2 regions of the Evansella cellulosilytica DSM 2522 genome follow, and region 2 is predicted to be linked to the other one. Evidence: a T-box and tRNA genes for the amino acid it is inferred to sense, from the RefSeq annotation. Region 2 holds a T-box; the other holds one or more tRNA genes.
What was found. A T-box is a leader RNA that pairs with one kind of tRNA and senses whether it is charged. The one in region 2 lies ahead of argS (arginine--tRNA ligase), so its partner is inferred to be a tRNA-Arg.
Positions count from the first base shown of each region.

Region 1 (8,179 bases), 1.7 Mb from region 2:
ATTTTCCAGACATCATTCAGAAGGTCTATTAGGACCGTCTAACTTTTTGTCACCATAACCAGGTGCATTTTCTCGCTCTGTACGCTTGTTTGATTGGCGTCCTCTTTCGATAGCTTTATTTTTCGTATTTTTTTCATGCATGTCTGCCATTCTAAACCCTCCATTTTATGTAGATCAAATTTGATTACGTTTTTACTATTCCATAGGAATTAAAAAATATGTACATCTTTCATATGAAATGATTAGTACTAAACACACTACTCTTGCTCTATTTGTTCTTAAAAATTCTGACACCGGAAGATTTTTCTTATATATCTATATGCTTTGAATTATTCTATCGGTACTTACTCTTCTTCATGTCTTTCCTATCTGCTCTGAGAAGCGTGCTATCGGCACTTGATCTACTTTCGTTCTCTACTATCTGTTCTGAGAAATGTGAACGGTATTAAGATTTCAACAAAAAAAAGAAAGCAATAATACCACTTCTTTGTGAAGAAGTGGTATTAACTAATTTACTAAGAAATAAAACTTTTCTTTTATTAACATTTTAAGTACTACTATAAGTTTTCAAAACAACAATTAATCTGCAGTATTATCCTTAATTATTATCATTTAGAATTTCACTAATTATCTCCGCTAAGTATTCAGCAGACTGCTTAACTTCCTCTAACGTGTTATATACGCCACCAATATCAATAAGGATAGATTTATCATGTAAATCTTGATTATAATTGCGATCAGTAGAAGCTAGTAAAAGGACTCCTCTTGATAGTTCAGGATAACGTTCCTCAAGAAGTTCATGGAGTTGTTTAGCAAACTCTGCATTTTTTTCATAGTTGAAATGATTTTCACTAACTATAAAACCTATTTTTGCAACTTCCTCATCATTAATTGTGGTAGTTGTTATATTACGTGGGAGACTATCACGATGAATATCTAATAACATTTTTATACTGTGATGATTATTTAAAACAGTGTTTATATTTTCCCTAGCTACATTATAGGATTCAGTATATTCAAGATTTTGTTCTTCAAGCATTTTCGTGTAATCTGTATCATCCCATAATACTGGAATACCTTTACTTTCTAATGTTTCCCCTAAATGTTTTCCTAATAAAGTAACATTAACTGTTTTATCATAAGCTGTGGCAAGGGCGTTATCATCCTTCCAATCTAATTCTGGAAAAAACGATTCGTGTGTGTGGGTATGGTAAATATACACTAATGGCTCTTCAGTATTTGTTAACGTCTGTTGTTCTTCAAATACATTGTCACTACTTATAACTAATAAAAAGAAAACAATACTAGCAACTATCGTCACTATACCAGGTACAAGTAATTTGTTTTTGTTTTTTCGTGTAAAGCGGTGAACTAGGTTTTCTTCTAACTCTTTTTCAAAACCTTTTCGAATTAAAATAGAATCTTTATTTCTTCTTAAACTATCTATTATATCTTTATCATCTTTACTTCCCATTATTAAGCCACCCTTCTCCTTTAGAATCTCCTTCTGTAACCATCTTTTGTCTAAGTAGCTTCAGTGCCCTATGATAAGAAACTTTAATATTTGTTTCTGAACAATTTAAGATTGTAGCGGTTTCTTTTATGGAAAACTCATTTATCCCTCTAAGAATAACGATCATTCTATAACTAGGTTTTAATTCCTGTAAATAGTTATAGACCTTTGATATAGATTCCTTATGTTCCACAATCTCTTCTGTAGATTTGTTATTTGATGGAACAAAATTTAAGAATAAATCCCCTAAAATCATTCTCCTTTTTATTTTACGATAATGGTCAACCGCAACATTTCTCGCAATAGAAAATATAAATGTTTTTAATTCTGATTCTCCTTTAAACTTAGAAATAGATTTAAATAACCTAATAAAAACTTCTTGAGTTAAATCTTCGGCTTCATCATGATTATTTGTAAATGAAACAATAAAATGGTAAACCTCTTTAAAATATTGCCGATAGATTAGACGAATTTCTTCCTCTGTATTTATTTGTTCGTTCAAATTTTCCCCTCCCTTAAATTCAATTTCTAATTAGTCGTACCAGCTAGGAAAAGGTTACAATGTTTTTTTACATTTAACTGATATTAATTAACACTACACTCTCAATCAATACCCATTTTTTATATTAATACAAAATTATCAATACTCTTATTGTAATTGTATATTAGGTTCGGACGCTATATAAGGACAAGCTGTAGCTGAGGATGTACTCTCACAATATGCTAATAATTCATTTACAATTTAACTGTAAATTACCCCCTACTAACTAAATAAAGCTAAAGACACTCACCGTGATAAGTGAGTGCCTACATAATCTCTTATTTACTTTTCCACTTTCCATATCTCTCTATATAATGTAGCTTTAAAAACTTGTGTCATTCCTCTATTTCCTTTACTGTGAAGTGTTCAGTGTCATATAGCTTCAAAGCCTTCTCAATTTCCTTTTAGGTCTTCCACCACTTCTCCCTCTTGCCCTATATTGTTTTCCAAAACTTAACTTCAATCCACCAATTATCAAAGCAAAGTGATAAGAAGGCTTTTAAACATTTTAATCGTGTAAGTTTAGTTTGGTTACTTCCATTCACGCTATATTTTTTCTGAATTAATATCAGATACATAAGCAATTTGTATTAGTATTATAAAATGTTTTACATGATGTATAATCATTTATAGTTCGACTTCTATTCCCACTCACTTTCATTTGCCTAGTAATAACTTCTAAAGCCTTTGGAATAGTAATTGAATCATTTAATACTTTTTGTAAGATTCCGCCTTCAGTGGCAACGTTATAGCGTGGAGCGGGTATTTCTCCAATTATCTTTCTTATGTCCACATCAACATCTAAAATACCTTTTCTTTTCGTCATACAAAAAACCTCCTATACCGAAAGTGTATAAGTCGATATACGGTGTAATTTCTTACATGACCGTTATACTGACCGTTTCACTAAATGATATAGAAGGCTTATATGATGCTATTTATTCATTATGTAAATGGCGTCCCAGGAGAGATTCGAACTCCCGACCGACGGCTTAGAAGGCCGTTGCTCTATCCAGCTGAGCTACTGGGACATGGAGCGGGTGATGAGAATCGAACTCACGACATCAGCTTGGAAGGCTGAGGTTTTACCACTAAACTACACCCGCATATTTTTTTATTCTGTTTTTTTTAATCCGCCTTACAGTCTCTTCCTCTACTTGCTTTTGCTTCGATGCGTATCCGTCGAGACAACTCGTAGATCATTCGACGATGTAAACGCTCGTGGCTGAGGTTTTACCACTAAACTACACCCGCATATTTTTTATTCTGTTTTTTTTAATCCGCCTTACATGTCTCTTCCTCTACTTGCTTTTGCTTCGATGCGTATCCGTCGAGACAACTCGTAGATCATTCGACGATGTAAACGCTCGTGGCTGAGGTTTTACCACTAAACTACATCCGCATATTTTTTATTCTGTTTTTTTAATCCGCCTTACATGTTTCTTCCTCTACTTGCTTTTGCTTCAAAGTTATCTCTTTTTTCTGTGAATGAGGATCGTATTAAATCAGCGACATATATTAATATATACAATCCTCATTCAAATGTCAACCTTATTTCAAAAAAGTTTTATTTAATTTTTCCTGAGGCATCCCATCTACAGAATAGTAGTTCACAGAAGTGCCTTCATCACTCGTTTCAACTATCACGTATGTACCTAAGGGGTACTGTCTCGGTAGCCTTATGCTACCAGGATTTATAATTATAACACCATTTTGCTCAAATGCAACTGGTATATGCGTATGCCCAAAGCATACAATATTTGCACCTGTTTCTTGGCTTTTATAAATGAGATTCATCTCATTCATTTTTACATTGAGCAAGTGTCCATGTGCAACGAATACTTTCGTCCCTTGAACATCGATCGTTAGTTCTTCAGGGAAGTCTCCTCCGAAGTCACAGTTCCCTTTCACTATATGAACGTTCTTTAATAATGGAGAGCTTTTTGAAAGCTCCGAATCTCCACAATGAATGATTGCATCTACTTTTTTTTCATGACGATCAATCACTGCTTGCATTTCTTGCTCCCAGCCATGGCTATCACTCATAATTAGTGCACGCATGTTATTCACCTTCAAACAAATTAATTATATTAATATAGATAATTGCAACCTTATAACGACCACTTATCCCACTGTTGCTGCAGTAGAAGCATTGCATTCGCACGATGACTTAGTTTGTTTTTTTCTTCTCTACTAAGTTCGGCCATCGTTTTTTTCAGATGTGGTAAATAGAAAACCGGATCATAACCGAAACCAGAATTCCCACGGGGGGCCGTTGCAATAATTCCTTTACATGTACCTCTAATCGTTCTTGTCTCTTGGCCGGGTATATAAACGGCAATAACACAAACAAATTGAGCTGTTCTATTGTTATCTGATATTCCTTCTAGCTCTTTTAAAAGCTTTGCATTGTTTGCAGCATCATTTTTTTCTTGACCAGCATATCTTGCTGAATATACTCCCGGTCTACCGTCTAATGCATCTACCTCTAACCCAGAGTCATCTGATATCACGATTTGTCCTATTTTTTTACCGATTGTTTCTGCTTTTTTTATTGCGTTGTCCTCGAATGTATCCCCATCTTCAAGAACGTCAATATCTTCTTCAAGATCTAATAATGATTTAACCTCGATTCCCCTTTCTTGAAAAAATGCAGTAAACTCCTTCACTTTCCCTTCATTTTTTGTAGCAACAAACAAGCTCGTACTCATTTATTTCTCCCCTTCTACTAATAGATGAGGCGTTTGTATATAGTCAGAAATAGGACCGAGTGCTTCTTTTTGGTGGAGGAACAACTCGTTAATGCCTAACTCAGCTAAATCAAGCATTTCATTTAATTGCTTACGTGAAAATGTTGCCTCTTCCCCTGTACCTTGAATTTCTACAAATTCACTATTTCCTGTCATAATAATATTCATATCAACATTCGCCTTTGAATCCTCTATGTAATCTAAATCAAGTATCGCTATATTCCCTTCATTTACACCAACTGATATTGCTGCTAAAAAATGTTTTATAGGAAACTTTTTAATTTGCTTAGCTTCCTTTAATTTATGTAGAGCTAAAGCCATGGCAACAAATGCCCCCGTTACAGACGCCGTACGCGTACCGCCATCCGCTTGTATGACATCACAGTCAATCCAAATTGTTCTCTCACCGATTGCATCGAGATCTACTACTGACCGTAGTGCTCTACCGATAAGACGCTGAATTTCCATCGTTCTCCCACTTAATTTCCCTTTTGCTGACTCTCGAATATTTCTTTGCTCTGTCGCACGTGGAAGCATAGAGTATTCTGCTGTAATCCAGCCTTTTCCTTGCCCTCTCATAAAAGGAGGAACTCTATCTTCAATGCTTGCGGCACAAATAACTTTCGTTTCTCCGAAAGAGATTAAAACCGAACCTTCAGGGTGTTTTATGTAATGAGGAATAATGTCAACTTTTCTAATATCATCTGTTTTACGACCGTCGTGGCGCATCGTATCACTCCTTTTTTATAAATCGTAGTTCACGAAATTCATATTGTCATACCTATGCTATTTTAACCTAAAAAAGCATAGAACTAACGCTCCAATCCCGTTTTCTTATGAAAAACGTTATAACAGATTCACAAAAGCTGTTATTATTGTCTTTCCCAAAAAATAAAGGTAGCTTTTTTGCTACCTCTTTTATAGTAATCGTTTATTCTCTCTTTTTCAAATAAAGCTAAAAATAAATCACATAGGGAAAAATTTATCACTATTTTTGTTTAAAACGGTGGAATCCCGCACCTCTAAAAACTAGTTAGTCTATTAAATTTCACTGCTAATTTTATACTTACTTTTTGAGAAATTGAATAGGGTGACCCAATTGTTTTTCATCATTTGAGTCACCCTTTATAGATTATTACGAGTCTTTATTTATTTCTTTAATATTCTCCAGTATTGACCATATTCGGTCTTGCAACTGGTTCAGTAAGCGTCTCACCAGAGTTTACTTCGATTGATGATTCTGAATCGACTTGAAGTGAGACATTTTCAACAGTCGGTTGTTCCGTTAGTGAATAAACAATCATATTCAATACATACTCTGAAAGGGCTGTTCCTTCAGACATATTTAAAAGTGCCTCGTTGAAATTTAGTGTAAGCGTGCCGTTCGCAAGCTGAGGAGCATCTAACAGCTCAACACCATTAGAAAATTCAGTTAAAAGCGGTGACATCATTCCTGGACCTTTTATTAACTCTCCTACCACTGCTTCGTATAAATCGTCGTCTTGATTTACTCGACGAGTTACAGGCACATAGTATGTTTGATCATCTGTTTGAGATAAGAAATAAAGAACAACTGATTTTGTATTGACTAAGTCTGCTTGATCACTCATCTCTAGGTTAATACCATGATTCCTTGTATAACCGGAAGAAGATATCGGAGTACCATTTTGAGGCATCATAGATAATTCTTCTCCATCTAATTGCAGCTTCAAGCTATCAACACCGTCTAGCTGTGTCACAGTCCAAGTGAGCGCTTGTAATATTTGCATTTCCTGTTGTGGATGATATTCAGTAAATTGCTCAGAAAGATTTAATGTAGCTGTTCCTTGTTGTACCTCTGCATTTAATATTTCTGTACCTGATGGGAGTACAGCTTGAAATCCATTTGGCAATAATTCAGTAACCGGACCACCTTGAACTAAGTATTGTACAATCCCCTCTAATTCACTATCTCCCCTAGGAAGATTTACACTTTGAGGAGCAACTAAGCCATTGCTATCCACTAAGTACAATTCTCTCATAACAGTTTCACTGACAGTTCCACCTTTTTCTTCGGCCTCGTCAGCAACCCCGTCTCCATCCATGTCTGTAGTACTAGAGGATTGATCACCATCTTCCTCTACCACTAGATCAACTTCAAGTCCTTCCTCTTCATCCACAAAGTTTATTTGTTGTGGAGGATCGATCTCTTGTAAAACATCATCAACTGGATCCGAACCACAAGCTGTGAGTGTAACAGCAGCCGCAACGATTAGCAACCACCCTGATTTTAATTTTAGGCGACGCATACTATTCCCTCCTTGACAGTTTGTACTAACATATATACGAGCTTATCTAAAATTTAGACCAATATAATTGAACAACCTTAAAAAATCTTTTTAACTCAAAAAAGGCTGCACTTTACGTGCAGCCTTTTTTCAAACCGTTAACTATACTATTTATTTTTTATTAAGTTTTATAAAAAAACTATTTTTAGGCTTTTCATGAAGATGAATTTTTTGTACATCTATATCTTCCATCAGCAACCACTGTTTAGCTATTTGCTCAAACATATCACTCGATCCTGTAGAATAAAAGGCATGTTTCGGAATACGTTCTTCTTTAAAAAGGAGCTCTTGATGATATAATAATGCACTTACCTCTCTTGCAGTTTCATCCCCTGAACAAATGATCTCTACTTTTTCACCAGCTATTTCTCTAATAACAGGTGCTAGTAATGGATAATGGGTACATCCAAGAATTAAGCTGTCAATCCTCGTACTTAAGATTGGTGCTAACGATTCTTTAACAATCTCACTCGCCTCATCACTAGAAAATAACCCTCTCTCGACAAGAGGAACTAAGTTTGGACATGCCAAACTCTCCACTTTCACTTCGTGATTAATCATCGTCAGCTCACGCTCGTACGCTCCACTATTAATCGTACCTTCTGTACCAATTACACCTACATGGTCCGTTTTAGTTACCTTCAACGCAGCAATTGTCCCTGGGTGAATGACACCAACAACAGGAATTGGCAATTGTTGTTTCGCTTCTTCTAACACAACAGCTGTAGCAGTGTTACATGCGATCACTAGCATCTTTATATCTTTTAATAGTAGATAATCAATCATTTCCCATGTATATTTACGCACTTCAGACTCTGGTCTAGGCCCATACGGACAACGTGCAGTATCACCAATATAGATGATTTCTTCCTTCGGTAGTTGACGGATTAATTCAGACACTACAGTAAGACCACCTACACCTGAATCAATCACTCCTATTGGTCTATCCAATGGTATACTTCCTCTTTCCATTATATATATTTACTCTGACTTCCATGTTTCGGAGTCACGTTTCATTTCATCGTTCAAGAAACTCAAGCTTTTCTCA
Region 1 is NC_014829.1:3,341,690-3,349,868, forward strand. Features, by position in the region: gene BCELL_RS22670 (hypothetical protein) at 13-150, opposite strand; gene spoIIP (stage II sporulation protein P) at 599-1,474, opposite strand; gene BCELL_RS15500 (RNA polymerase sigma factor) at 1,464-2,015, opposite strand; gene BCELL_RS21740 (hypothetical protein) at 2,623-2,880, opposite strand; tRNA gene BCELL_RS15510 (tRNA-Arg) at 3,009-3,085, opposite strand; tRNA gene BCELL_RS15515 (tRNA-Gly) at 3,087-3,160, opposite strand; gene BCELL_RS15520 (metallophosphoesterase family protein) at 3,606-4,115, opposite strand; gene BCELL_RS15525 (XTP/dITP diphosphatase) at 4,166-4,765, opposite strand; gene rph (ribonuclease PH) at 4,766-5,533, opposite strand; gene BCELL_RS15535 (GerMN domain-containing protein) at 5,962-7,092, opposite strand; gene racE (glutamate racemase) at 7,243-8,082, opposite strand; gene BCELL_RS15545 (MarR family winged helix-turn-helix transcriptional regulator) at 8,113-8,179, opposite strand, start outside.
Region 1: it has a tRNA-Arg gene. The T-box ahead of argS (arginine--tRNA ligase) is inferred to sense a tRNA for this amino acid. The anticodon was not compared.

Region 2 (8,179 bases):
ACGAATGCTTAAATTTCTACTAACAATATCTGAAGAGAGTACAATCACCTTTTTCGCCTCTATTTCTCCATAAAAACGATGTAAGTATGGAAGAGGTATATTCTTTTTATTATCGAACTGCTCTTTATATGCCATATTGTAGTCTCTAACATCTACAATTACGCCATCTTTACACTCATTGACCTCATGAAGTGTCATACAAGCACTAGCGACTGGGTAATACCTCATATATAACATTGGAATGGCTACAAGCGCAGCCAATAAAAGTATCCACATCATCACAATCTATCAGCTAGTAACTTCCCCATCCCATGTAAGCATGCCGCCCTTTACATGAACGAGATCGTCATAGCCTTTTCCTTTCAATATATTAGCTGCCTCTAAACTTCGTTTTCCGCTTCTGCAAATAATGACAACTGTCTTATCTTTTGGAACCGAAGAGTACGTAGATTCTAAACGACTTAATGGCACGTTCGCCATCCCTTCTATATGCGCCTCTTCATATTCATGCACTTCGCGAACATCAACGAAAAAATAATCATCGTTTTCTTCTAGCAATAATGCTTCTAACTCTTTTGTGCTTATTTCTTCTATTCCATATGATAGAAAATATTGATAGCCAAAGTAGCCTATTAATAGGAGTACCGGCAAAATATATATCATTTTATTTTTCATCATAGCTGACCCTCCTCTTACCACATCATTATATACCCCGTTAGGTATGAGATGCAACAATTTCGTAGTGAAAGAAAAGGATGTGAGATATTATATTACATCTTTTCAGGTGCTTGCATCCCTAGTAGCCTTAATCCTTCTGTCAATACGATCGTGACCGATTGTGTAAGTGCTAATCGACTTTCTTGGTGTTTATCTTCTTGCAGTATTTTTACATTTCCATAAAATGAATTAAACGCTTGTGCCAGTTTGATTACATATTTCGCAACTATTGAGGGCTCATATGCAGTAAATGCTCTTTCAATCACAGCTGGGAATTGCTCTAGCAGCTTAATCACTTCCCATGATAAATCACCGTCTAATCCTTTAAAGCTATGTTGCTTCGTCTTTGCCTTTGCTAGCAGCGTATTTCCTCTAGCAATTGTATATTGTACATACGGTCCCGTTTCCCCTTCAAATGTGAGCATTTGATCTAAGTTAAATTCTACATTACCGATACGTTCATTTTTTAAGTCGTGGAAAATGACTGCGCCGACACCTACTTGCTTTGCTACATCGTCTATATTGTCTAGTAACGGGTTTTTATCAATGATATTTTGCTTCGTTTTATTGATGGCTTCCTGTAGTACCTCTTCTAATAAAACAACCTTCCCTTTTCTCGTAGACATCTTTTTTCCGTCTTTCAGTATTAATCCAAAAGGAATGTGTACCATGTCAGCAGCCCATTCCTCGTCCATTATTTGTAGCACTTGAAACAGCTGTTGGAAGTGTAATTGTTGTTCTCCACCTACGATATAAAGGCATTTAACGAAGTCGTACGTCTCTTTTCGAAACTTTGCAGCAGCTAAATCTCTCGTTGCATAAAGTGTAGTTCCATCGTTTTTTTGAATTAAACAAGGCGGCATGTCGTCGTTTAACGTGACAACTAACGCCCCATCCGATTCTTCTAAAATTTCTTTCTCTTCTAATTCTTTAACGACTTCTTCCATATGTTCATTGTAGTAGCTCTCTCCTTGCACTGCATCAAAGGTAACCCCTAACAGTGTATACACTTTGTTAAACTCTTTTAAAGACTCGTTACGAAACCATTTCCAAAGGGCAACTGCCTCTTGATCACCATTTTCTAATTTTTGAAACGATCGACGACCTTCTTCTACGAGCGTTGGATCCTTTTCTGCTTCCTCATGAAATTGAACGTAAAGCTTTAATAGCGTAGGAATCGTATTTTCTCTTACTTCCTCCTCATTACCCCACAGCTTATAAGCTGTGATAAGCTTACCAAATTGCGTTCCCCAGTCGCCAAGGTGGTTTATTTTAACGGATTCATAACCGTTCTTCTCAGCAATGGCAGCAAGAGCGTTCCCGATTACAGTTGAACGCAAGTGCCCCATAGAAAACGGCTTTGCAATATTTGGTGATGAAAAGTCAATGACAACCTTACCTCTACTATTAACATCGTTAGAACCATAACTAGTACCTCGTGCAATCACTTTGTCAATGATAGCCTTACCTACTAGCACCTTATCGAAAAAAACGTTTACGTACGCTCCCTTCACTTCTACCGAGCTAATGCTACTACTTTGTAACTTCTCCGCGATCTCATTTGCGATAATTGCTGGCGATTTTCTTAATAATTTTGATAATTGGAAGCAAGGGAACGCTAAGTCGCCTAAGTTTTCATATTTCGGCTTTTCAATAAGCTGTAATACTTGTTCACTTGTCAGTGGCGTTTCTTTTAGATGTGGCATTAATGCATCTGCAAACATTTCTTTCATATTCATCGGTAACCTCTCCTTTTATTTTCCAATGTAACTACAAATAAAATACAAAAAACCCGTCTCTCAACATGCAAGAGACGAGTTTACCCGCGGTACCACTCTCATTGGTTTATTCATAAACCAGCTTTATAACGTATAACGCCGTCACCCGATTACTCCTACTATCATTTTCAAAGTAATTTCTCCGAAGTGCGCTTCCATATGTTTCTCTCTGCTAGGCTCACACCATCCCTAGCTCGCTTGGAGGATAAAACATATGTACTCTCTTCATCGCCGAATAATATTTCCGTTATCATAAATGATTTACCTTTAAATATCAAGCCTAATATTGTAAAAAGAACATCGTTAAAAGCTCTGTCATTTGCTCCTCGTCTGATATACCCGCTTCATTTAATATCATCAAATCATAGTAAGTTCCGTTACGATGCCAATTTACGACCCATTCATTACTTTCTCTTAAGACGAGAAATGTTTCATCATTGATCTCCCACTCTTCTACATCATCAAAAGCCGATAAGAGACGGATAAAGCCATTTTTACTCATATCTAGCTTCCCATAATAGTCATAGTATGTATGGTAATAAAGTTGACGATGCGTCCCTCCGGCTAGTGCTTGTTCATCGTTATAATCATCCAGTTCCTCTTCTGTAATCTCATTATCTGTCGCCCTTTTTCCGAATAACAGCGTATAGCGATATGGTACCTCATCATATTGATGGTTCTCCGGATCTTGCCAGTCCTGAAATCGGTGTCTCACTTCATATTGAATTGAAACGACGTCCCATTCCTCAGGATAATGAAAGGTTGTATATTGAAAGTTTTCATGTATTTGATTATAAGGAAAACCTTCACCTTCTATTTCTACCTCCGATTCACAGCCTAGCAGGATAAAAAAGATAGAAATAATTATATAGATTCGCATTTTCTTCATTCATTCTCCACTCCAATATTTTCAAATAAACGTTTATTTAATTTTTTGTAATTTGATGCCGTAACGAAAAGAGGTTTGTTTTTATCTTACAACAAAAAAGTGATAAACTATGAGAGATTGCACTTATGACGTGAAGGAGCCTCACGATGAAAGATAAACAACTTATTTCATATATTCATGATGACGACAATAAACAGAAGCTATTTGACATAATCCAATCCAACGCAGCGTTTTACTGTAATAAATGGAAAAAGCATCACGTACCAACAACATTTTCTGGCTGGAATTGGGCTGCATTTTTCTTTACACCTATTTGGCTATCTTATCGGCATATGTACGGCTCAGTTTTAGTCTATTATTTACTCATCTTTTTTATCTGGTCTATTCATACTATTTTTCCGCTATTCGTTTTTTATGGAAATATTGATCCTGCACTAGCGATCCTTTGGACTTGTATCACAACATTTGCCGTCCACCTTTATTTCGGCTTAAAAGGCAACGCACTTTATGCAAGAAAAATAAGTTCACTTTTATTTGACACTAGTGAGGAAAAAGCAAAAGTCCCTCTTTTTCAAAGGACAGGACGCTCTTATATTAGTGCTGTTATAGTTCCGATTACTTTCGTGATACTTTTACTCCTTCCAGCAATAAGGGTAGAGGCATGGATGGATACTTCTACACTACCATATGGAACGTATGTTTATTACGAAGATCATGGGCCGCCTCTTTCTGTTAAGGAAGCGTTAGATCACGAGCTCCCCATCTTTGAAAAGTACACATCTACTGTAGAGTTATTATACTATTCTCCAGAGCCTGTTGGCGATCGCGATGTGAGAGTGGTGCTAGAATTTAATCTTGAAGGTAATTGGCAAACAATAAGAGACCGCACCTATACGTTTTTCCGTTCCGACCGTGTCAATCTTCACCTTTTAGATGCAGAGGACCCGTTATTACAAACTGGCCAATATCGCGTGACGGTTTTTATGGAAGAGGAAATAGTAGGAACACAAAGCTTTTTAGTAGAACTACCTTAAATAGAACGGACGCAAATGGATCATCTTTACCACTTGCGCCCGTATCTTTATAGCTACGATATTTTTGTACCGTTTGGCACGCTTTCATCGACGTTTAGTAAAATAACATCCCCTTTTTCTGGAACTCCCCCCATGACGAGTACTTCTGATTTAAAGCCTGCTATTCTTAACGGAGGGAAGTTGACAACTGCAACGATTTGTCTCCCGATAAGTGCTTCAGGCTCATATCTTTTCGTAATTTGTGCACTTGACTGTTTAATACCTATTTCCTCTCCAAAGTCGATTTTTAGTTTTATCGCTGGAACTCGCGCCTCTAAAAACTCCTCCGACTCTAATACAGTCCCTACTCTCATATCAAGCTTTAAAAAATCATCAAAAGTTGCCATGTCGCCACCCCTTACATATGTATTACTATCACATTCTCCATTGTTATGAAATATCCTTTCCGAATTTCAAGAGACAATGAATCAAATATTTTCGACTGTTTTGTTATACTGTAACTATCGATTTTACAAAAGCAGCTGTGAAAGTTATGTCAATAGCTACACTCACCGCGCACACTGTAAGAAAACCTACTTATAGTAGCATTAAAGATGTAATTGCCACTCTCCGTTTACATCACATTAGTCTCGTTTTTCCATATAAAAATATAGAGGAGGTAACAATCATGACGAATGATAGCACGATCGTAATGATTAATGGTAGTATGAGCAGTGACTCGTTCACAAAAAAGCTATTAGAAAATGTAGAAGACCGCTTAAATAAAAATGGACAAAATACTACAATGATTGACGTAAGAGAGTTACATCTAGAAATCTACGATCCTGATGCTCCTTTTCCAACACAACTAGAGCCAGTACGTGAACAGCTAAGAGAGGCTGATGGCGTCATTGTCGGTGCTCCAGAGTATCACGGCTCCTATACAGGTGCCATTAAAAATTTTTTGGATTACCTCGGCTTTAAAGAGTTTGAACAAACACCTATCGCACTACTAACGACTACCGGAGGGTTAAAGGCAGGTACAAATACACTTAATCACTTGAGGCTTGTTTTCAGAAATTTGCATGGTATTGTCATACCACAGCAATTTGCTATCAGTAACAAAGAAGCGCCAACAAGTTTGGAATTTGATGAAAATATAAACGCTCGTCTTGAAGCCTTTGTGAACGCCATTCAAAAAGAAGTAGTAAAAAAACAGCTTTATGAAGAATGGAAGCGTTAAATAGACTCGTATCAACTCTGTGAGGTTGACTTTAAGGGCACTGAAAAAGTGATGTTCTTTCAGGGCACTGAAAAAGTGGCGTTTTTTCACTTTTTCAGTGCCCATAAGCAATGTGCGAAGTCGTTGCAATCGTTTAAAAGCCTGATAGGAGTGGGTTTATCCTATCAGGCGCGCAACGAACGTAGCCATTGCAATACAAATAAAAGGCACTGAAAAAGTTGTTTTGTACTTTTTCAGTGGCCTCATGTTCTTTCACTTTTTCAGTGCCCTAAGTCAACCTTACTTTTTCGCATACATATTTTTTGCCATTTCCTCCAACTATAAACGAAGTAAGTATCCTCGTTTTAATTTTACTACTTATGGGAATAGAATATATGGCAAATTAGCTAACATGAAAGGAGGACATCTACTTCAAAGGTAGGTGACAAAAAACATTGGACAATAACAAATTTGAGTATGAAACGAAGAAAACGAATATTGTATTTTTTATATCCGCTCCAATTGTCGCCCTTTTCGTTTTATGGGGGTTTATCGCACCTGGGCATTTAGAGAGGGTATCTAACGACGCTTTAGCTTTAACTTTGAATAACTTCGGCTGGTTTTATATGTTATGTACTGCCTTTTTTATTGTATTTGTTTTATTTTTAGCTATTAGTCCGTTTGGTAAACTCCGCTTAGGGAAGCCTGACGAAAGGCCAGAATATAAATTTTATACTTGGCTAGGTATGCTTTTTTCTGCAGGTATTGGTGTGGGGTTTGTATTTTGGGGCGTTGCTGAGCCTGCTTTATATTTCTTAGATCCACATCCAGATTATGTTGATGCTGCAGATCAGTATAAAGCCGCTGCTGGGCTTCGATATGCTGTATTTCACTGGGCGCTGCATCCGTGGGCGATTTTCTCATTAGTTGCATTAACACTTGCCTACGTTCAGTTCAGAAAAGATCAACCGGCCTTAATTAGCTCTGCCTTTCAACCAATATTAGGAGATCGTATTTATGGTCCATTAGGAAAAGGGATTGACGTATTAGCTGTTTTAGCTACCTCTACAGGGGTTGCTACAACATTCGGATTAAGTGCGTTGCAAATTACCGGGGGATTATCTCACTTAACAGGTACGATTCCGAATAATCCTGCAACTCAACTTACCGTTATAGCTATTGTGACAGTACTATTTATTTTTTCAGCTGCAACAGGTGTTAATAAAGGCATACGAATTTTAAGTACGATCAACTTAACTGTCGCAGGGCTATTACTTGTTTTTGTGATTATTTTTGGACCAACGCTGTTTATTGCGGAAAGTGTCGTATCGACAATAGGCGGATATATCGCCAATGTCACACAAATGAGTCTTGACTTAAATCCATTTGGTGACGGAGAATGGCTCGGGATGTATACGATCTTTTTCTGGGCTTGGCACATTTCGTGGGCACCATTTATGGGTATTTTTATCGCCCGTATCTCACGTGGAAGAACGATTCGCGAATTTGTTGCTGGGGTGCTTATCGTTCCTTCATTATTAGCGGTCATTTGGTTTACGGCCTTTGGTGGGACCGCCTTAGACATGATTATGGGTGGAAATGATCATATCGCAAACCTTGTGTTGGAAAATGTTGAGGTTGCCCTGTTTGTTACACTCAATGAACTGCCACTTGGGATGATAATGAGTGGATTAGCGGTTATTTTAATCATCATTTTCTTTATCACATCAGCAGACTCTGCATCGTATGTGTTAGCCGCTTTATCTAGTGAAGGTAGTCTTGATCCAAAGCTATGGGTAAAAGTCGTTTGGGGCTTTCTGATCGCTTCAACAGCAAGTGTGTTGTTAGTAAGTGGAGGATTATCAGGACTGCAAACCGCTTCGATTGTCGCCGCGCTCCCCTTTGCCATTATCATGGTCATTATGATCTTCTCGTTACTCATGATGATGAGTAGAGATACGAGAGCGGAACAGCTATGGACGCGACGGAAGCGCACGAGAAAAATAAAGAAGGAAGTTCATAGCGAAATGTACGATAGAGTAAAAGACAATATGCTCGATGACATGAAAGAGGACGTTTACGAGGAAATTAAGGAAGAAGTATACGAACAAGTGAAAGAAGAAGTATACGACGACATTAAAGAAGAAGTGTATGAAGAGTTTAAGGAAAAAATTTATGATGATTTACGCGAAGATTTAAGTGAACAGCTAAATGGAGAGTTGGAAGAAAGAATGGACGACTCGGACGATAAGAAAAAGGAGTAGTTAAAAGGATATTTTCCTTTTAAATGAAACCCCAAGTATTTCACACATACGGAGTGAAATGCTTGGGGTAAATTTTTTAGCTATCTATTTTCATCTTTTTTTTGCGACTCCAAAGGAAGAAGGCAATTCCGGCGATGAGCGCAATGATACCAATGAGCAAATAGTTGTATGTGTTTGTTGCAGTAGTTGGGAGTATATCCCCTTCCTGCGGTTCTTTTTCTAACGAGGCATCATCAATTCGTCTTTGTTCTGTATCTTCATCATCTTCTGTTCCGTTTATTACTTCCTCTGCTATA
Region 2 is NC_014829.1:326,536-334,714, reverse strand. Features, by position in the region: gene BCELL_RS01670 (rhodanese-like domain-containing protein) at 1-279, opposite strand, end outside; gene BCELL_RS01665 (rhodanese-like domain-containing protein) at 289-678, opposite strand; gene argS (arginine--tRNA ligase) at 771-2,456, opposite strand; T-box leader at 2,524-2,736, opposite strand; gene BCELL_RS01655 (hypothetical protein) at 2,776-3,384, opposite strand; gene BCELL_RS01650 (DUF2628 domain-containing protein) at 3,531-4,418, shown strand; gene csaA (chaperone CsaA) at 4,472-4,804, opposite strand; gene BCELL_RS01640 (NADPH-dependent FMN reductase) at 5,086-5,640, shown strand; gene BCELL_RS01635 (BCCT family transporter) at 6,075-7,883, shown strand; gene BCELL_RS01630 (LPXTG cell wall anchor domain-containing protein) at 7,960-8,179, opposite strand, start outside.